Regions from separate parts of the Defluviitalea raffinosedens genome, predicted to be linked through region 2. Evidence: a T-box and tRNA genes for the amino acid it is inferred to sense, from the RefSeq annotation. Region 2 holds a T-box; the other holds one or more tRNA genes.
What was found. The T-box of region 2 lies ahead of proS (proline--tRNA ligase). A T-box ahead of a tRNA ligase gene usually reads a tRNA of that ligase, here a tRNA-Pro.
Positions count from the first base shown of each region.

Region 1: it encodes a tRNA-Pro, which carries the amino acid that the T-box ahead of proS (proline--tRNA ligase) is inferred to sense. The anticodon was not compared.

Region 1 covers NZ_JAFBEP010000002.1:160,923-172,445, forward strand. The annotation lists gene JOD07_RS02660 (hypothetical protein) at 1-125, shown strand, start outside; gene JOD07_RS02665 (glycosyltransferase family 2 protein) at 126-806, opposite strand; gene mnmL (tRNA modification radical SAM protein MnmL/YtqA) at 977-1,894, shown strand; gene JOD07_RS02675 (DUF4364 family protein) at 1,969-2,508, shown strand; gene JOD07_RS02680 (hypothetical protein) at 2,514-2,756, opposite strand; tRNA gene JOD07_RS02685 (tRNA-Pro) at 2,886-2,959, opposite strand; gene JOD07_RS02690 (PspC domain-containing protein) at 3,085-3,294, opposite strand; gene yihA (ribosome biogenesis GTP-binding protein YihA/YsxC) at 3,408-4,010, opposite strand; gene lon (endopeptidase La) at 3,997-6,342, opposite strand; gene JOD07_RS02705 (GNAT family N-acetyltransferase) at 6,550-7,035, opposite strand; gene lonB (ATP-dependent protease LonB) at 7,177-8,844, opposite strand; gene clpX (ATP-dependent Clp protease ATP-binding subunit ClpX) at 8,965-10,260, opposite strand; gene clpP (ATP-dependent Clp endopeptidase proteolytic subunit ClpP) at 10,282-10,866, opposite strand; gene tig (trigger factor) at 10,918-11,523, opposite strand, start outside.
Region 2 covers NZ_JAFBEP010000003.1:209,673-221,195, forward strand. The annotation lists gene JOD07_RS04165 (CCA tRNA nucleotidyltransferase) at 1-50, opposite strand, end outside; gene JOD07_RS04170 (general stress protein) at 184-660, shown strand; gene proS (proline--tRNA ligase) at 705-2,141, opposite strand; T-box leader at 2,332-2,563, opposite strand; gene JOD07_RS04180 (AEC family transporter) at 2,625-3,563, opposite strand; gene JOD07_RS04185 (methyl-accepting chemotaxis protein) at 3,793-5,469, opposite strand; gene JOD07_RS04190 (sugar ABC transporter permease) at 5,512-6,747, opposite strand; gene JOD07_RS04195 (ATP-binding cassette domain-containing protein) at 6,752-8,284, opposite strand; gene JOD07_RS04200 (sugar ABC transporter substrate-binding protein) at 8,363-9,550, opposite strand; gene JOD07_RS04205 (substrate-binding domain-containing protein) at 9,730-10,806, opposite strand; gene JOD07_RS04210 (response regulator) at 10,847-11,523, opposite strand, start outside.

The DNA.
Region 1 (11,523 bases), on a different contig from region 2:
GAATGCGATTAGATTTTGTAAATACGATTCGCATGATTCAATCAGAAGAGGAATGGAAATATCTTACTCAAATCTGTGAAACCATAAGACAAAGTAAAGAATCTCAGATGATGTATCAATACTGATCAAGAGCTGTATTTTTGAAACTTTTTACTCCGTTTTAATCTGGATAAAAAGTATATCTCAAAAACTGTAGATAAAATATTGCAATACATGGCATATTTCTCAAACTTTCCTTTGATCCATCCTCTTTTTTGCTCTTTAGGAATATGGTAAACATATGGCCATTTTACTTTTTTAATTTGGTATCCCATTTTGCGTGCATATTCAGTAATCATCATTTCAATACCATATCTTGTATGCTCAAAATGGGGCATACTCTCCAGTAATGCCCTTCGAATCAATCTCTGCCCCGATAAAAACGGGGCAATTTTATGAGAAAGATCCGTAATGAATTTCCCTTTTGAAAAAGTACCAATCACCATATCAATATTTTCTCGTTTTGCATATTCTATCATAGAAATCAAATGCTCTTTACTTAGCCCTTTTAAATCTGCATCCAAAAATAAGATCCACTCTCCGCTGCTGGCCTCTAATCCTCGTTTTATAGCTGCTGCTTTTCCTTGATTAAAAGGAAGCTCTATTAAAGTTACAGGATACTTTTTTACTTCCTGTGTAGTCTGGTCAACTGAACCGTCATTGACAACAATGATTTCTTTAATCATCTCAAAACCCATTAATACAGATAAAACATTGCCAATTCTTCCCTCTTCATTATACGCAGGAATAATTACCGATATATCCATGGAAGTGCTCCTTTTTCTCCTATTTCTTCTTTTAACATTGTCTCTATATGTTAATTTTCTATAGTATGAACAGTCCAACGCTTATTTATTTGACATTTTTAATCATTGACGTTTGTCCCATTAGAGTTTACCATAATAATAAGGTATATTTTAAAGAATGGAGACATCATATGTATTGGGGAGATAAGCCTTATCATTCTCTGAATTACTTTCTTCGTCAAAAATTTGGAGAAAAAATTTTCAAAATTTCATTAGATGGAGGATTTACATGTCCTAACCGGGACGGTACATTATCTGATAAAGGATGTATTTTTTGCAGCGGAAGAGGATCCGGTGATTTTGCTCCACCAGCTATTCTTCCCATTTCAGAACAGTTTTATCAAAGCAGAGCTCTTTTAGATAACAAATGGAAGTCGGGAAAATATATTGCTTATTTTCAGGCCTTTTCAAATACTTATGCACCTGTAGATGTGCTTAGAAAGAAATACGAAGAAGCATTATCACTGCCTGATGTGGTGGGGATTGCCATTGCCACCCGTCCCGATTGCTTAGATCATTCTGTCTTAGATTTATTGGATGAAATCAATCAAAAGACTTACTTATGGGTGGAGCTTGGCCTCCAGACCATTCACGAAGATACTGCTTTTCTCATTCAAAGAGGTTATTCCCTTTCATGTTTTGAAGAAGCAGTCCATAATCTTTCAAAAAGGAATATAGATACAGTGGTTCATCTGATCCTGGGGCTTCCGGGAGAAAATAAGAACGATATTCTTTCATCCATTCAATATATAGCCAGTCAATCTGTACAAGGGGTTAAGCTTCACCTTTTGCATATTATCAAAAATACCCCACTATATGATTATTATTTGAAAAATCCTTTTCATGTATTAACAATGGAGGAATACATTGACTTAATCATCGACTGCCTGGAACTGCTGCCTCCTTATATGGTTATTCATCGAATTACTGGAGACGGTCCAAAGGAATTGCTGGCAGCTCCTTTGTGGAGTAAAAATAAAAAAGCAGTGTTAAATGGGATTCATAAAAGGTTTAAAGAAAGGAATACCTGGCAGGGCAAACTTTACTGATTTTCTTGTCGGGAATGACTTTTTGGTATACAATTAAGTAGTATGACTTATTTACTACGACAGGAGGGATTCTGGTGTTTCAATCTATAAATGAATTAGCCACAAACAAGTTAATTTTGCTGTACTTAATTTCTAAAATTAAAATGCCTTTATCCCATGCACAAATTACTCAATTTATTATGGAAAGAGCCTATATGGACTATTTTTCTCTTCAGCAATATTTAACAGAACTGATCGATGCAAATTTAATCGTCAGTCAGCAGGAAAATCATAAAACCCGTTATATCATTGCCAATAAAGGAATAACTACTCTCGAATACTTTATCAATCGTATTCCAGAAAATATCAGACTGGAAATAGACGAATACATAAAAAAAAATCGCCAGCAATTAAAAAAGGAACTGGAGATTACCGCCGAATACATCCCTGAAAAGCATAGTGAATATATGGTACATTGCAAAGTAAAAGAAAATGATATAACCCTGATGGACTTACAACTCAGTGTTGCTTCAAAAGAGCAAGCAAAAAAAATATGTGAGAACTGGAGGAGAAACGCACAGAATTTATACGGATCCATATTATCAAGCTTAATTCAAAATCCACCTGATGAATAAAGGGCTTAACTTATGAGTCCTCTTCTGTGAGCTTCTTGCGAAAGGATTTGATGTTTTTCACGGGCAAAGCCAAAAGCGAGTTTTGCCATTTTTTTATGCAGATATTCTACAGAATCTTTTTTATTCTCTAATTCTTCAATCCACTTTTGTGTACTTTCAACGTCCTTTTTCACTTTATCTATTTCACTTAATAAACATTGATCATCCAAGTGAACATATTGAGATGACCACTGTGTTCTCAAATCCATATTGCTTCCTCCCTTCAATAATGAATGACAATCTAAATATATACTATTACTATTATAACCATATTAATACAATATTAAATTTATATTACAAATTAAAAAGGAACGCATACTATGCGTTCCAAAGCAAAATCGGGGTGACAGGATTCGAACCTGCGACCTCTTAGTCCCGAACCAAGCGCTCTACCAAACTGAGCCACACCCCGAAAAAATATTTTCTTAAATTCGCTGCAAATTATATTATATATTCTTTTAATCGTTTTTACAAGTATATCTTGAAAAAAATAAAGCAATAAAAAAAGTCCGGCAATCGGACTTTAGAAAATATATATTATCTTAAATCTCTATACTCATCGTCTACCGGCATAACTGCCCAGCAAATAATGTAAAGTAAAAATCCTGGAAATCCTGTACTCATAAGCGTTAATAAAACCCATAAAATGCGGACCAACGTAGGATCAAAATCAAAATACTCAGCAATTCCTCCGCAAACTCCTGCAATTTTTTTATCTCTAGTGGATAAATGCAATCTTTTTTGCATCATGACCCCTCCTTTTCCCATTGACTTTATTTATTAAACTCGTAACGTAAAGGTTGCTTCATTTTTCATTACTATATACGGCACATCTGAAAAAAAGTTTGTTTTCTAAAATATTATTTTTCATTTTCTTCATTAAGAACCCACTGATCCAATATTTCCCATATCTCATCTTTTCCCTGTTTAGTTTCAGCAGAAAAAGGAATAATGATATGGTTTGGATCCATCTGAAGCGTCTTACGGATAAGGGAAATTTGCTTTTGAATCTGGCTTCTTTTAATTTTATCCGCCTTGGTTGCAACTACCAGTACATTTTTTTGATAATGGCAAATCCAGTCATACATCATTTTGTCATTTTCACTGGGCTCATGTCTTATATCTACCAATAAAACCACAAGTTTCAGCTGTTCTCTCTTAGTCAGATAGCTTTCTATGAATTTACCCCATTTTTCTCTTAAATCTTTGGATACCTTAGCGAATCCGTACCCGGGGAGATCAACAAAATACAGTTTATCTTCTACATTGTAGAAATTGATAGTCTGAGTTTTCCCTGGCTGACTGCTGGTTCTCGCTAAAGCTTTTCGATTGACCAGGGCATTGATCAACGAAGATTTCCCTACATTGGATTTCCCCGCAAAAGCGATTTCATTCAAATGGCTCTGAGGAAATTGACTTGGATTACCACAAACCATATCTAAACTTACATTATTTACATTCATAGAGATTCTCCTTAATAATAGCATGATTTAAGACTTCTTCCATATTCTTTACAAGAACAAACTCCATATTCTCTTTGATTGAATTAGACAATTCATTCAAATCTTTTTCATTGTCTATGGGCAAAATGACTGTCTTGATGCCCGCTGCTTTTGCCGCTAAGATTTTTTCTTTTAGGCCTCCTATGGGAAGAACTCGTCCACGAAGGGTAATTTCACCTGTCATTCCCACATCATTGCGCACAGGCTGATTCGTAAGGGCAGAAATCATTGCAGTTGCCATAGTAATGCCTGCAGAAGGTCCATCCTTAGGAACCGCACCTTCCGGGATATGAATATGAATGTCCATATCTTTGTAAAAGTTACTATCGATGCCCAGACTCTCTGCTCTGGAACGAATATAGCTTATAGCTGCTTTTGCTGATTCCTTCATAACATCTCCCAATTGACCCGTCAGCTCAAATTTTCCGGTCCCCTTCATAGTATTTACTTCTATCGATAAAGTATCCCCTCCAACCGGAGTCCATGCTAGGCCTCGTGCTATACCAATTTCTGCCTGTTCCATAATCTTATTGATTCTGTATTTCTTGACACCTAAATATTTCTCTAAATTGGATTCAGTAATACGAACACATTTTTTATCTTCTTCCAGGATTTCTTTAGCCGCTTTTCTGCATAATTCTCCTATACATCTTTCCAACTTACGTACTCCGGCTTCCTTTGTATAATAGGTAATAATGTTTTTAATCACTTCCCTGCTTATACGAAGCTGGGATCTTGTCATGCCATGCTTTTCTAATTGCTTATCTATCAAGTGATTATAGGCGATATGGAATTTTTCTTCTTCCGTATAACTGGAAATCTGAATAACCTCCATCCTGTCCAAAAGAGGTCTTGGAATCGTATCAAGCGTATTGGCTGTTGCTAAAAATAACACATTGGATAAATCAAACGGCAGTTCAATAAAATGATCTCTAAAGGCATGGTTCTGTTCTGCATCCAACACTTCAAGCAATGCAGCAGAAGGATCCCCTCTAAAGTCTGAACTCATTTTATCTATTTCATCCAATAACATTAAAGGATTTTTCGATTTTGCCTGCTTTAACCCCTGTATGATTCTTCCGGGAAGAGCTCCTACATAAGTACGCCTGTGTCCCCTGATTTCTGCTTCGTCCCTTACTCCTCCCAAAGAAATTCTGACATAATTACGATTAAGCGCTTTGGCAATAGAATGGGCAATGGATGTCTTACCTACTCCCGGAGGTCCCACTAAACATATAATTGGACTATTGACCTTGGGAGACATTTCTCTTATAGACAAAAATTCCAAGATTCTTTCTTTTACTTTTTCCAGTCCGTAATGGTCTTTTTCTAAAATCTTTTTTGCATATTTTATATTATGTGATTCTTTGGTTTCCTTTGTCCAAGGAAGATCCAATATCCAATCAATGTAGTTTCTGACAACTACACTTTCTGCAGAAGCCGCAGGAATTTTCAGCATTCTTTGCAGTTCTTTTTCTACTTTTTCTCTGACTTCCTGAGGGGGATCAATTTCATTGAGTTTTTCCCTATATTCATTAATTTCTCCCTGTATGCCATCTCGGTCTCCAAGCTCATTTTGAATAATTTTTAGCTGTTCTCTAAGATAATATTCCTTTTGGGATTGATCAATATTTTTCTTAACCTTGTCCAGAATATCTTTTTGAACATTTAAGATTTCTATTTCAGATTTTAAAATCTTAATAACCATCAAGAGTCTTTCTTCTTCATCAAATGCACTTAAAATCTTTTGCTTGTCCTCTAATCTCAGCTGAATATTAGAGGCGATAGCATCCGCCATTTCTCCTGGCTTTTCCATTGAAACAATATTTCTTATGGTATCGGATGAAATTCTGTTGTTTACTTTTGCATATTCTTCAAAAATTTCAGCCCCAGCTCTAATGAGTGCTTGTTTATTAACATCTATAGGATCTTCTTCATGATCATACTCTTCAACATTAACCAAGAAATATGGATCTTCCTGCTCAAACGAAACAATTTTTCCTCTTTTATTGCCTTCAACCAATACACGGATTGTATTGGTAGGAAGCTTTAAAATCTGCTTAATGGAAGAAATCGTTCCTACATTGTACAAATCCTTACTTTCTGGTTCTTCCGTCTCAGCATCCTTCTGGGCAACCAGAAATATTGACTGATCACTGATCATAGCCTCTTCTAAAGCTCGTATGGATTTTGGACGGGCTACATCAAAATGCAGAATCATATTAGGGAATACATTAAGCCCTCTTAATGCAACTAAAGGCATCTGTAACATATTCTTATCATCTTTTTTCATTATATTTCCACCTCAAAGTTTATTTCTTCTGTAATTATGAGTAATTTGTTGTAAATTGTCAAATCTATTGTTAACAGTAATTGCATTCATCAATTATATTTTCAATTGATGGGCCCACCTTATTCTTCACGGATTAACCATAGATTTAATGTATGCAAAATGAAGATGAATTAAAAAAGAGACGTATAACAATGTACGACTCTTTTTTTAAATACAATTATTCACCTTACATGGGGTACGCTCTTTAGTTTTTTCCATATAAATGTACTGTAGATGTTCTGATACTACTTTCACCTGGAATTCCTTATATCCAAGCTTTTTATATAAATTGATATTTCTTATACTCTTATGTCCGGTAAATATTTCGAATCTTGTACAATCTTCAAAAATCTTTTCAACCTCTTCAATAAGGCGGGTTCCTATTCCTTGTCTTTGAAATTTGGGATGAACCACTAATCTGCCTACATAACAGGTATCGCCTTGTCTGTACGCCCTTACAGCACCAATAATAACGCCGTTCATAATAGCTTTTAAAAACAGATGTTTCGAAAATTCACTTTCAATTTCATCCAATGTTTCTGTTAGTGGTAGCAAATGAAAATCGCTATATAACTCTGCTTCACTCATATAGGCCTGCTTTTGAAGCAAAAGAATTTCAGCCAAATCTTTCACTTGAGCTTGTTCTATAATCACTTCCACTACCCCCTCTATGTATTTAAAAATTATACCATATGTAAAAATGCTTTCTCAACATATATTTAAAAATATTTACATAAAAAATATGAAAAAAGACCCAATGTTTTTAACATAAGGTCTTAATTTACAAATCAGTGTTTATATCCCTTGTGCAGTTAATACTTTAGAAGTATCAGGCTTGGAAACAAGCTCATCTTTTGCCTCCTTAAACACTTCTTTTAAAACTTCATCGATGTTTTTAACCGGAATGACTTTTATATTATAATCTTCAAAGGTTTCCTGCCAATTGTCTGCAGGAATAAGTACTTCTTCAATTCCTGCTGATATTGCTGCATTGATTTTGGCATGTACACCCCCTACAGGATGAACATTTCCTCTTATTGAAATCTCGCCAGTCATGGCTATTTTATTAGAAACCGGCTTTTTTAAGATCGCTGAATATACTGCAGTAAAGATTGCAATTCCTGCAGAAGGTCCATCCACAGGCATTCCCCCGGGGAAATTGATATGAATATCGTAATCTTTATAGTTGACATTTAAAATGTTTTTCATAGCAGTTAAAACATTGTCTATTGATCCTTTGGCAGTACTTCTTCTTTTCATTTTTCCATTGGATTTATTAAATTCTTCTTCTTCAATAATCCCTGTTACAGTTACAATCCCTTTTGATTTTTCCTCCGCAGGTTCAGCAATCACTTCAATTTCAAGTAATGCTCCCATTCGAACTCCGTAAACCGCAAGTCCATTAACACATCCTACAGCTTTTTCGGAGGATATCTTTTTATCAGGTCTCTTGCTGTATTGTCCAAATTCAATGACCCATTCCACATCTTTAACGGTGATCTCTTTCCTGTTTTCTATAGTAGCTATACATCCTGCCGTTTGAACGATATTCACTGCATCTCTTCCGTTAGACGCATACTGGGTGATCAGCTCTGCTACTCCTTCCTCCAAAGCAAAAGCTCCCTTTTTTGCCGCATTCTTTACAATTTTCCCTACATCATCTTTAGTAAGAGGTTGAAAGAATATTTCGGTACATCGGGAACGAAGAGCCGGAGGTATTTCTTCCGGAGTTCTTGTTGTTGCTCCTATTAATCTGAAATCTGCGGGTAAACCATTTTGGAAAATATCATGAATATGACTTGGAATATTGCTGTCTTCTGAAGAGTAGTATGCACTTTCTAAAAATACCTTTCTGTCTTCCAGAACCTTTAAAAGTTTGTTCATCTGTATGGGATGAAGTTCTCCTATTTCATCAATGAATAAAACGCCTCCATGGGCTTTGGTAACCGCTCCTGGTTTGGGTTGGGGAATTCCAGCGCTTCCATATGCCCCTGCCCCTTGGTAAATAGGATCATGAACAGAACCGATAAGAGGGTCTGCAATACCCCTTTCATCAAATCTGAGAGTCGTTGCATCCATTTCTATAAATTTCGCATCTTCTTTAAAAGGAGAGATAGCGATCTTTTTTGCTTCTTCCAGGGCAACTCTGGCAGCTGCGGTTTTACCTACCCCCGGTGGTCCGTATATGATGACGTGCTGTGGATTAGGTCCGCACAAAGCTGCCTTTAAGGCCTTCAGTCCATCATTCTGACCAATGATTTCATCGAAGGAACTGGGACGTGTTTTCTCCGATAAAGGCTCAGACAAATGAATTGCTCTTAATTTCTTTAATTTCTCTAATTCTTTCTTGGATTCTTTCCCAATAGAAGTTTTTGTAGTCTGCTGTGTTTTCAAAAGAGTGAAAAAATAAATTCCTACAATGATTGTAAATACAAACTGAATATAGATTAAAATATCGCTCACGAAATATCCTCCTATCATGCGTCCAAGGTGATTTACGTATAGTATGCACAATCAGGAGGTTTTTATGATATAAAAAGTGTACAATCTTTCGATTGTACACTTTTATTGAAATATACTGTTTTATGAGGCTGATTCTCCTCTTTTGGCTTTTTTCTTCTTTGGCTTTTTGATCGGCTGTTTGTTTGGATTAATAATAATCTCCGGCTTTCTATTAAACTCAACAGTTTCTTTTGTAATAATACATTTCTCCACGTCTTTAGTAGACGGAATTTCATACATAACATCTGTCATCAATTCTTCAAGAATTGCTCTTAAGCCTCTGGCACCAGTTTCTCTTTCAATTGCTTTCTTGGCAATTAAATTCAGTGCTTCTTGCTCAAATTCGATGATAACGTCATCCATTTCAAACAATTTCTTATATTGCTTGATCAGTGCATTCTTAGGTTCCGTTAAGATCTGTATAAGAGCTTCTTCATCCAGGCTGTTTAAAGTTACGATAACAGGCACCCGACCGATGAATTCAGGAATAAGACCAAATTTAAGCAAATCTTGTGGTAAAAGATGGTTGAGAACTTCTCCGATATTTTTTTCCTTTTTACTCTTTACCTCTGCACCAAAGCCCATTCCCTTTTTACCGATTCTTTTTTCAATAATCTTCTCGATTCCGTCAAAAGCTCCACCACAAATAAATAAAATATTGGTCGTGTCAATCTGAATGAATTCCTGATGAGGATGCTTTCGCCCTCCCTGGGGTGGAACAGAAGCCACTGTACCTTCCAGAATTTTAAGAAGGGCTTGCTGCACACCTTCACCGCTTACATCTCTCGTTATGGACGGATTATCAGATTTACGGGCAATTTTATCTATTTCATCAATATATATAATGCCTTGTTCTGCTCTTTCAATATCATAATCTGCTGCCTGAATAAGTTTCAGCAAGATATTTTCTACATCTTCACCAACATAACCTGCTTCAGTCAGAGATGTTGCATCTGCCATCGCAAATGGAACATTCAACATTTTTGCTAAGGTTTGTGCAAGCAAAGTTTTACCTGAGCCTGTAGGACCAAGCATCAAAATATTACTTTTTTGGAGCTCAACATCATCATAACGGTCATCAGAATAAATTCTTTTATAATGATTATACACCGCAACAGCAAGGGCTTTTTTTGCTTTATCTTGCCCTATAACATATTCATCCAAAACAGCCTTAATTTCTTTGGGTTTAGGAACCTTAGCGACTTCTCTATTTTCAGGAAGATCATCGAATTCTTCTTCTATGATCTCGGAGCACAGCTCAATGCATTCATCACATATATATACACCAGGGCCAGCGATTAAGCGTCTCACTTGCTCCTGGTTTTTTCCGCAAAATGAACACTTAAGCTGTTTCTTCTCTTCATATCTTCCAGCCATTAGCTCACCTCTTATTATTTACTACTTCCTTGAAGTAATCACTTCATCAATCAGCCCATATTCTTTCGCTTCCTGTGCGGTCATGAAATAGTCTCTTTCTACATCTCTCTCAATTTTTTCAAGGGGTTGCCCGGTATTCTCACTTAACATTTGATTCATTTTTTTCTTGGTTTTAAGAATATGCTCTGCATGAATCTGAATATCTGTTGCCTGACCCCTTGCCCCTCCTAAAGGCTGATGAATCATGACTTCTGCATTAGGAACAGCAAATCTTTTTCCTTTTGCTCCGCCACTGAGTAGAAAAGCGCCCATACTTGCAGCCATACCTATGCAAATAGTGGATACATCCGGCTTAATATAGTGCATCGTATCATAGATTGCCATACCTGCTGTAATAGAGCCACCAGGACTATTTATATATAAATGAATATCTTTATCAGGATCTTCTGCTTCCAGGAACAAAAGCTGTGCAACAACCAGGTTTGCTGTAACATCGTTGATTTCTTCACCAAGAAAAATAATTCTGTCTTTTAGCAGTCTGGAATAAATATCATAGGAACGTTCGCCCCTACTGGTCTGTTCAACAACTACTGGCACTAAGCTCATACAGCATTCCTCCTTATACTTATTTTTAGCATAGAGTATAATTTCTGCGGATTAATTTGCTTCTTTTGCGCTATCTACTACCAAGTCAACAGCTTTTCTGATTTTGATATCTTCTCTTATTGCTTCTTTTTCCGCATCTCCAACATTACTTAATAATTTGTCTAACTCCATCTGATATTGTTCAGCCATTCTCTTGAATTCATCATTTAGTTCTTCATCCGTTACTTCAATGTTTTCATTCTTAGCAATTTCTTCAAGAACTAATCTTGCTTTTACTTGGAACTCTGCATCAGAACGGAAGTTTTCTCTAAGATTTTCCATTGTTTGTCCTGTAAATTGAAGATATTGTTCAACTGGCAAGCCTTGATATTTCATTCTCATGCTGAAGTCTTGTACCATCTGATCAATTTGATTATTAATCATTACTTCCGGTACATCCATTTTTGCATTTTCAATGACTTTTTCAAGGGCATTTCTTTCTTTTTCTAACTTAGCAGCTTTTTCTTTTTGCTCTAACAGTTTTGCCTTAATATCTTGTTTGTATTCATCTAAAGTTTCAAATTCGGAAACATCCTTTGCAAATTCATCATCTAATGCTGAAAGTTCTTTTTCTTTAATTTCTTTAATTTTTACTTTAAATAAAGCTGGTTTACCTGC
Region 2 (11,523 bases):
GTCAGAATGATTTCTTCTACTTCCTTTGGAATATCTATTTGTTTAAGCATTGAGTACCTCCAAAAGTTCTGCATATTCCTTTACTTTATATTTTATATATTATATTAGTTTTCCAATTTTTAAAAGCTTCCATGAATAAATTTATGGAAATCACTTAAACTATGGATGAAAGGAGGCCAAAGCATGGATAAAACTGTAATTGCACTGTTTCATACAAGACAAGACGCTGAAAATGCAGCTTTCGAACTAAGAAGTCAAAATCTTCGTATGGACGATATATCAATTGTTGCAAAAGACAGGGATGATCATAGCTATGAAGGGGAAGAATTAACCAATGACAATATCTCTGACGGCATTACAACAGGAAGTGTCCTGGGTGGTCTTGCAGGCCTTTTAATAGGTGCAGGTTCCTTTGCCATTCCCGGTCTTGGAGTTATTGCAGCGGCAGGGCCCATTGCCGGCTTACTGTCTGGCGCAGTTACCGGCGGCATCGTAGGAGGTCTTATTGACCTGGGTGTTCCTGAAAGCGCTACACCCCGTTATGAACAAGGCTTAAAAGAAGGCAAAGTGATTTTAACAACCAAAGCTACAGAAGAAAACGTAGATGCGGTTACCGATATCCTTAAAAACTTTGGAGGGTACGATGTAGAGGTACACTAAAAATAGCCCCTGAAATCAGGGGCCATTTTAAATTTATTTATTTTTTAATATGCTTTACCCCAGTATAGCATATCTTTGGCAGGTTTTCCACAACATACACAGGTATCAGATATTTTTTCCTGCTCAAAAGGAATGCATCTGGAGGTAGCGCCTGTTTCTTCTTTAATTTTGATTTCGCAGGCTTCGTCTCCACACCACATTGCTTTAATAAAGCCAGGGGTATTGGTGATGATTTCTTTAAATTCATCGAAAGTCCTTGCCACATAAGTTTTAGTATCCCTCATGGCTCTTGCTTTTTCAAGCAAGTCTCTTTGAAGGCTATCCATAAGTTCTGGAATTCTGGTTTCCAGTTCATCCATAGAAACAGTGATTTTTTCTCTTGTATCTCTTCTTACCAATACAACTTGATTATTTTCAATATCCTTTGGTCCTATTTCTAAACGGAAAGGTACCCCTTTCATTTCATATTCACTGAATTTCCATCCAGGCATCTTATCACTGTCATCTAAATCTACTCTTACAATAGCAGAAAGTCTTTCTTTTAATTCACGGGCTTTTTCAAGTACCCCTTCTTTATGGGCAGCAATAGGAATAATAACAAGTTGAGTTGGTGCAATTCTTGGAGGAAGTACCAGACCGCTGTTGTCTCCATGAACCATGATGACAGCACCTATGAGTCTTGTAGTCATTCCCCAGGAAGTTTGATGCACATATTTTAATTCATTGTTTTTATCTGTATATTGGATGCCAAATGCTCTTGCAAAGCCATCTCCAAAGTTATGGCTGGTTCCTGATTGCAAGGCCTTTCCGTCATGCATCAAACTTTCGATGGTATAGGTTTCCTTTGCCCCTGCAAATTTTTCTTTATCGGTTTTTCTGCCTTTAACCACAGGAATTGCAAGGACATTTTCACAGAACTCTGCATAAACATTTAACATCCTGATGGTTTCTTCCTGAGCTTCTTCAGCAGTTGCATGGGCTGTATGACCTTCCTGCCATAAGAATTCCAAAGTTCTTAGGAATGGTCTTGTGGTCTTTTCCCAACGTACTACAGAACACCATTGATTGTATAATTTTGGCAAATCTCTGTAAGACTGAATCACATTGGCATAATGCTCACAAAACAGAGTTTCAGAAGTTGGTCTCACGCAAAGACGTTCGGTTAATTGCTCGCTTCCGCCATGGGTAACCCAAGCCACTTCCGGAGCAAATCCTTCTACGTGGTCTTTTTCTTTTTGAAGTAAGCTTTCAGGGATAAACATAGGCATGTATACATTCTTATGCCCTGTTTCTTTAAAGCGTTTATCCAATTGCTGTTGAATCAGTTCCCAAATGGCATAACCATAAGGTTGAAGGATCATACATCCTCTGACACTGGAGTAGTCTATTAATTCTGCCTTTTTTACCACATCGGTATACCATTGTGCAAAGTCTTTTTCCATATCGGTGATTTCTTGAACGAACTTCTTATCTTTTCCCATATTCATTTCCCCTCTTTATTTTTTTAATGACAAGCAAGAAAGCATTTCGCTTGCAAAACTCTTGCGCCAAACGTAGTGGACAAAGCCGGTAAAATACAATATGTGCGAGTGTTCATCCTTTCCGGAGGACTTTTTTATTAATAGAAATTTCGGAAGAATTTCCTACACAAATAAAAAAACCTCCATCCCAAAAAGGGACCGAGGTTATCGGCGGTACCACCCTAATAATGCCAAGATATTAAAAATACCAAATATCTTTAATATCAAGCATCTCTCATTTAAATAACGATAGCCAAACTACCGCTGCATTCATCATGCAGAACTCCAAGGCGGGACATAAATAAGCTTTTTAGAAATCTTTCACCAACCGATTTCCTCTCTGTGAAAAAACTTTATTTATGATTCCTCTTCACTGTCTTTGTCCTTATTATTTGGCTTTATGATAAAGCATAAATCCTTAAGTTGTCAAGGGTAAATCCTTTTTTACAGCCAAAGATTCGTAATTAAATTAAAGACTGGAATAGTGATCACAGAAAGTAGGGTAGAAACTGCTATAATCTGTGCCCCATATTCCCCATCCACATTATATTTGGCAGGAAACAGGGTGATGGATGCCGCCGCCGGACAAGCACAGCCTATAACATTGACCATTACTACTTCATGAGCACCGGGCATCCAGTTTGCAACGCCTAGGATCTTAATAATGATTAGCATAATCATAGGAAGTAAAATTAATCTTAGGGCTGTAACAAAATAAATTCGTTTATTGGTAAAGGTAGATTTTAAATCAATATTGGCTAAAAAAACACCTGTTGTAATCATGGCTAGAGGCGTATTCATATCTGAAATGCTTCCCATAACTTCTGTAATCATATCGGGAACAGGGATTTGAGTGCAGTAAAGAAGTAACCCTATTGCAAAAGCAATAAGTGCCGGATTGCTTATAATGGATCTTAGATTAAACTTTTTCTCCCCGCTTAAGAGCATCACCCCATGGGTCCACAAAACGATATTAAAGATGCTGATATAAGCCACAGCATAAAATATCCCTATATCCCCAACTGCAGCATAAATTAAAGGAATCCCCATAAAACCACAATTTGAATAAATTACACCCATTCTTTCAATGCGGTACCCTACATCTTCTCTTTCTTTTATGAGCAGGGATGACACAATAATCGCTATCATATGAAACAATGCCGCAAGGCCAATGGCCAGAAATATGCCTAATAAATGCTGCCTTTCCATTGGGCGGATATAACTTTTAATCACAACACAAACCATAATTACCGTCACTATAAAATTAGAAAATTGCTTTCCTGACTGGGAAGTAATGATTTTCTTTTTCACACAGAATATCCCGATCAAAACATATATAAATATGAGTAAAACCCGTCTTCCTACCAGTAATGCTTCTGCCATTCTATGCCCCCCTGAGTAAGTAATCAATAAAGTATATTAAGAAAAATAATCTTAAAAAAACATCCTAAAAATATTATTATACCATATTTTATAACTGCTTTAACTTTTATGTTATCTTTTTTACTTAAAAATATCAATATACATCACCATATTTTATAAAAACATTAAAAACCATAAATGAAAAAATGAAAAGGACAAAAGTCAGAATGACTTTTGTCCTTTCTTTAGATTACAAAGCAAATTTGTTTACCATAAGAGTGAGATTGTTTGATAACTCATTAAGCTTATTGACCGTAATTTCTATGGTTTGCACACTGGCTAACTGCTGTTCTGTTAAAGCCGTAACTTCCTGAGAATTTGCACAGGTTTGCTGTGAAGTAATCAAAATATTTTCCACCATTGCCACACTGCTTTCCGTACTTTTAGTCACTTCTATAATTTGCTTTGTGATCGAGTTAATATATTTAGACATATCTTTCATCTTATTATAGATCTCAAACAAGGCAATATTGGTTTTCTTAACAGTCTGGTCCTGTTCTTCCACAGTCTCGCGACCTTTGATCATATATTCTGCCACGCCTTGTATCTGTTGCTGAATCTCCTTTATAAAATGATTGATAGAAACTGTCTGTTCAGCAGTTTTTATAGCCAGCTTCCTAATCTCATCAGCTACTACAGCAAAACCTTTTCCGGCTTCTCCTGCCCTTGCCGACTCTATAGCTGCATTTAGAGACAATAAATTGGTTTGATCTGAAATGGAACGAATAACTCCCGTCACAGAAGAAATTTCTATGGATTTTTCTTCAAGCAGTTTAATCTGCTCATTTAACCAGTTAAAAGTCTTTATAGTTTCATTGGATTTGGCAGACAGATCTTCTGTTGCCATACTTCCTTGTTCTACGGCCATTTCTACTTCATCTGTAATTTTGCTCATGTAGGTTATAGTGTCTCTTGTATGTTGTGCAGATTTAGAAATCACTTGCATTGCTGATGTGCCTTTCTCTACATCCATTGCCAGAACTTGATTGGAATGGGCAATTTCATTGATTGCTTTTGCAACTTCTTTTGAATTGTTAACAGTTTGATCGATACTCTGTTTTGTATCTTGTATAGCCGTATGCAGAATATCCGTAGAATCTTTAATATTGGAGGTTAATTCTCTTAATGTATGAATCATGCCATTAAAACCATTGGTAAGAATGCCTATTTCATCCTTACTCTTGATATTGGTGATCTTTACAGAAAGATCTCCTTTCTCAACTTCCTTCATTGCTTTAGACAGAAATTCAATAGGTTTCATCTGTTGGGTCATAATCACATAGACAAGGATTCCTGATAAGATCAGAACGATTGTTCCAAATAGAATCAATGTCCTCAGCGCTGTTTTTTGCGCAGCTATAAATTCGTCATAAACACCGGATAGAGCAACAAATATATCCCAATCCTGATGATAGGTGTAGTACGCGAACTTTTCCTTCCCTTCCCAAATATAAGAAATCATTCTTACTTTTGCTCGGCCATATCCATTATTATTCACATTGTCTTTATTGTCCAACATGATCTGAGCAAAAGGATATTGCAGTGCATCGGTACCTATAAGCTCTTTCTTGGGATGAAAGACAAATTTTCCTTCGCCGCTGATGATAAAACCGTATCCGGTTTTACCAATCACCCGATTGGAAAGATATTTCACAAATTGATTCTTTGCTGCCTCTTCTGATGGTGCTACTGCTCTAAAACCTTCTATAATGCTAAAAAGGCTGGCTGTTTGCTGGTCCATTTGGGTATACAATATCTGATCGCTTTGAGTAACCGTCGTATGATAACTTGGAATGCCTATTCCTAACGCAGTAACTAAGATGATGAGTAGTGTAGCAATTACCATCTTATCGCTGATTTTCTTCATATATATCCCACTCCATTTTAAAGAGGACAACAAGTATTACTCTTACTTTTTCCTTGTCATTACATCAAATACTACTGCCCCTACAAGTACAATACCTTTGATCATATACTGATAAGAAATACCTATTCCCATCAAGTTCATACCACTGGTCAATGCCATCATAACCAATGCACCTACAATAGAACCGGTTACTTTACCCACACCTCCGGCTGCCGATACACCACCTACATATGCAGATGCAATAGCATCCATTTCAAAAGCTGTTCCTGCTGTTGTAGTTGCAGACTGCAATCTTGAAGTATAAAGAATGCCGGATAATGCCGCTAGCATACCCATGGATGCATAAACGATAAAGATAATTTTATTTACGTTGATCCCACTTAATTTTGCTGCTTCGGGGTTTCCACCTACAGCATAAACATATCTTCCCACAGCAGTTTTGGTTGTAATAAAATGATAGATCCCAACCACCAAAATAACGATCACTACTGTCCAGGATAATCCATTATAGTTGGCAAGAATCCAAGTAATGTATGCAATTACAGCGGATACGAGAACAATTTTGGCAGCTAACATAGCTGGAGAAATAACTTCAAAGTTATATTTCAACTTATTTTTTCTTGCTTTAAGCTCAGACCAGATAAATAATGCAATGGCTACTCCACCTAAAATCAGTGTCAACACATGGATTCTTCCATTGGTAATATCCGGTATAAATCCATTGCCTATAGCATTAAATACTGCATTGTCTATGATGATGGTACCGCTTCCTTCTGTCACAAGAAGCAGTGCGCCTCTAAAAATTAACATACCTGCAAGAGTTACCACGAATGAAGGTATGGAAAGTTTTGCTACTAAAAATCCCTGATATAAACCAATCAGTATCCCTAAAACAAGAATAACCGGAATTGTAACGACTACAGGTATCCCCAGTTTTGTGAGCATGATCGCTGCGATAGCACCTAAAAATCCCGCTACAAAACCAACAGATAAATCAATCTGTCTGATAATAAGCACCAATGTCATGCCAACTGCCAACACAGCAATATAGCCTGTTTGATTGATTAAGTTACTGATATTTCTTGAAGACATGAAAAGTCCTTTTGTTGTAATAGAGAATATTACCATAATCACAATGAGTGCAATATACATTCCATATTCACGAATATTCTTCCTTAACAGAACTCTTAATTCCTGAAAGAAGTTCATCGTTTCTGCTTCTCGGTTGCTAATAACTGTATTCGCCTTGCTCGTTTGACTTTTTACCACTTGACTCATGTTTTTACTCCCCCTTTGTCGCCATTTCCATAATTCTTTCTTGAGTTGCTTCTTCGATTGGCAATTCACCTGTTACTCTGCCTTCAGATATAACATAGATTCGATCACTCATGCCTAATACTTCCGGCAGTTCAGAAGAGATCATGATAATACTCATGCCCTTTTTCACCAAATCGTTCATAATGGTATAAATTTCATATTTTGCACCAACATCAATACCTCGAGTGGGCTCATCAAGGATCAGAATATTGGGCTTTGCAAAGAGCCATTTTGCCAGAGAAACTTTTTGCTGATTTCCTCCGCTTAAATTTCCAACGATTTGCTCAATGTTTGGTGCTTTAATATTTAAACTTTCCTTATATCCATTGGCAATCATGATTTCTTCGTTTTGGTCAATGACATTATTGGCCGTGATCGCCTGCAGATTAGATATAGAAATATTTTGCTTTATAGTCTGAATAAGTATTAATCCGTCACCTTTTCTGTCTTCTGTTACATATGCAATACCAGCTTTGATGGCATCGCTGGGTTGTTTGAAGACTTTCTTTTCTCCGTTAACGTATAATTCTCCTTGTAATTTGTAGTTCTTTGCATTCCCAAAAATACTTCTGGCAAGTTCCGTTCTGCCGGCACCCATTAATCCGGCTAAACCTACAATCTCACCTTTTTTGATTTTGATGTTAATATTCTTTAAAACATCCCTGCCAAGGCTCGTATCATAGGCACTCCAGTTTCTAAGCTCTAACACCACTTCTTCTCCATGGGTAAAATCTCTAGGAGGATAGATATTGGTAAGTTCACGGCCAACCATGTGTTTTATGATCACACTTTCAGTGATTTCATCTTTCTCTGCATCCAGAGAACATATCGTTTGTCCGTCCCTTAATACGGTAATGGTATCTGCAATGGCTAAAACTTCTTTTAATTTATGAGAAATCATGATCGATGTAATTCCCTGTTTTTGTAATTCCTTTAACAATTTCAGCAAGTTTTCACTGTCATCTTCATTCAGTGCTGCTGTAGGTTCATCCAGAATGAGTAATTTTACATCTTTGCTTAACGCCTTTGCGATCTCTACCAGTTGTTGTTTACCAACACCCAAATCTTTGATCTTGGTTTCTGGATTAATATCTAATCCAACTTTTTCTAACATTTCATTGGCTTTTACAATCGTTGCATTCCAATCGATAATCGAACCATTTTTAACTTCATGACCCAGATAAACATTTTCGTATACTGTTAATTCAGGAACCAGGGCTAATTCCTGGTATATGATTGCGATTCCTACATTTTCACTGTCTTTTACATTCGTAAATTTTTGAATTTGTCCGTTATATACAATATCTCCGCTGTATTCGCCATATTTGTAAACACCGCTTAAAACTTTCATAAGGGTGGATTTCCCGGCTCCGTTTTCTCCTACAAGACAGTGTATTTCCCCTCGTCTGACTTTGAAGTTTACATTGCTTAAAGCTTTTACTCCCGGGAACTCCTTTGTAATGTTTCTCATTTCTAAGATATAATCTTGATTTCCCATAGCTGCCTTTCGCTCCTTTATTCACACATTTTAGAATAGCCAGGAAGTATGCCCTCCTGACTATTCTCCAAGTAATTATTAAAGACCTGTGAATTCACTTGCTTCATAGTATCCAGAATCAATTAATGCAGCTTTTACATTTTGTTGGTCAACTACAATAACTTCTGTTTGTTTTGCTTTTACATCGATCTTGCCATTGTTGTAAGAACCAGTTGTTTCTGGCGTAGATCCTTGTAATACGGTAACAGCCATATCTATGGAATCTTTAACCAGTGTACGTACATCTTTGAATACGGTCATGGATTGTTTTCCATCGATAATGTATTGAATGGAAGCTTTTTCAGCGTCTTGACCTGTGATAACATAGCTGGTTACATCCTTATCTGTTGTAAACACGTTTGCAATTGAACGAGCTGTTCCATCGTTTGGAGCAAGAATGAATACATCTCCTTTATCTTCTGGTTTAGCAGCTGTTAAATGTGCTTCAGCCTTGTTTTTAGCTTCGTTAAAATCCCAGTTTGTAGTTACCTGAGAAATAATTTTACTCATTTCTTCACGGGTTAATGTTGCTTTGTCCTGAAGTGCTACAGCTTCTGAAGAATTCTTGATTACGAAAGTACCGTCTGCAATTTTGGGTTGTAATACAGACCATGCGCCTTCAAAGAATAAGAATGCATTATTGTCGGAAGCTGCTCCGGCATATAAGTAAAGTGGGTTTCCTGTTCCACTTGCTTTATCAATCAGGTATTGTCCCTGAGCTTTACCAACTGCAACACTGTCAAATGTTACATAATAATCGATGGCATCTGTATCTGTGATTAATCTGTCATAAGAGATTACAGTTACACCTTCAGCTTTGGCTGCTTCTGCCGCTGCCGCTGCTGCCGTTCCGTCATGCGGACAGATGATCAATACTTTAATGCCTTTAGCAAGTAATGCTTCAACGTTTTCTTTTTCTTTCGCTGAAGATCCCTGGCTGAATAAAATTTCTACAGAATAGTCGGTATCTTTTAAAGCGTCAATGAATCTGGTTTCGTCTTGCACCCATCTTGGTTCGTCCTTTGTCGGAAGTACGATACCGATATCTACAGTATCCCCTGAACTCTTCGCTGGTTCTGATGCGGTTTGCTCCTGTGCGGTATTTTCTGCAGCAGGTTGATTCGTATCAGTAGTTGTTGGTTGTGAAGAAGAACATCCAGTTAACATTCCAATTGTCATTACTCCCGCAACTGCAAGAGCTGATAATTTTGATAACACTTTTTTCATTTAAAGACCCTCCTCTTTTTTTTATAGCGTTTCCGCTTGATGATGTGATTATAGCATGACCCCCGCTAGACATAGTTAATGGCCTTCTGTATATTTTTCGCCTTTTTGATATTGTTTTATATTTTCATAGGATTTTTTTCTCATTAAAAAAAGTAAGTTGTCCTTTCGGACAACTTACTTCAATCAATCTTTGGACGCTGAGATTTCGGTATATTCATATAAACATCTTCAAATGCATGGAATTTATCTTCGATAATCACATCAATCATATTGTCTTTCGTTACGAGTACAGGATCTATTTTGTAATAAGGGATATAATATTTTCCGTCATAGATTTTTTCGTCTGTCTGAACTGATTCCCCTTTTGCCATAGTAATGGCATACTCTACTGTCTTTTTGGCAAGCTGATCGATCGGTTTATAGATCGTGGCAACTTGTATCCCCTCAACAATTCGCTGACATGCATCCAAATCTGCATCATGTCCTACAACCGCTACTTTTCCTGCAAGTCTTCTTTCCGCTAATGCATTGACTGCCGCTGCGGCCAGAGTGTCATTGGCTGCAATAATGGCATCAATTGGGGTATCCGTATGCAAAATTTCATCTACAAATTTAAAAGCATCTTCGTAAAGCCAGTCCTTAACCCAGGTTTCGCTGACAATATGAACCTTCCCGCTTCTGATACTATCCCCCAGTGTGTTTTTATATCCTTCATTAAACATAAAAGAATTGTTGTCAGATTCCGAGCCGTTTAATATCAAATAGTTCCCTTCAGGAGCTGCTTCCAGAGCAGCCTGTCCCATCATTTCTCCAACTTTAATATTATCAAAAGATATGTATAAATCTGCATTAGCTTTCTTTACCAGTCTGTCATAGGAAATCACTTTTACCCCTTTATTTTTGGCAGTCTTAACAATGGCAGCCGCACTTTCTGCATCATGGGGTACCAGCACCAGGACATCGATATTTTGGTCTAAAAGATACTGTACTTGTTTCTTTTGCTCTTCTCCGTCGCTATTGGCAGTCTGAACAATCACTTCTGCCCCCATTTCATTGGCCCTTGAAACAAATATATCCCTGTCCCTTAACCACCTTTCATGAACCAGGGTATCCATTGCAAAGCCAATGATAATTTTATCCTCGTCCATATCATTTAGCGTTTCTTTGGTCTTGCCTTTTATAAAGCATGTTTTTAATATCAAAAAAAGAATTAAAGTAAGACAAAACCCTATAAATATCTTTTTTAAATAATGCATGTTACCCCCCCTGTTTAAATGGTTCATTTATGCATTATACCTATTCCTTATACTCTGTTGGAGGTACGCCCACAACCTTCTTAAAAATCCTGCTGAAATAGTTAGGATCACTGTATCCTATGTGATAACATATTTCTTTTATACTCAACCTGCCCTGGGATAATAACTTTTTGGCGGCTGAAATCCGAACATTGGTCAAATAATCAATAAAGTTTTTCCCGGTTTCTTCTTTAAACAGTTTGCTGAAATACTGTGGACTTACATTGATTTCCCTTGCAACATCTTCCAATGTAATGGATTTTGCATAATTGGCATCGATATATTCTTTTGCCTTCTTGGTCAGAGTTCCTGCTCTGTTTTCACGGCTTGAACGAATCTGCTGCGCTACATGTTCGACTCTTCTTTTACACCAGAGTCTTACTTCACTCATGTCTTTCATGGAAAGCATTTTTTCAAGAAAAAAAACTTCATTTGTATCTTCTTCCATTCCTGATTCCCATGCCATACGATAGACTAAAAAAATAATTTCCAGTAATTTATTCTTGATCTTAAGGGGCTGGTCCCCATATTCTCTTACAAGCCAGTCAAATAAGTAATTAAGATCCTCTATACTTTCTTCCACGTCTCCGGCAGACACTTTCTGCAACAGAAGTTTTTCTCTATGCAATGGATATCCTTGACTGCGGCTTGTTACATTAGGCATATCCATATAATGCA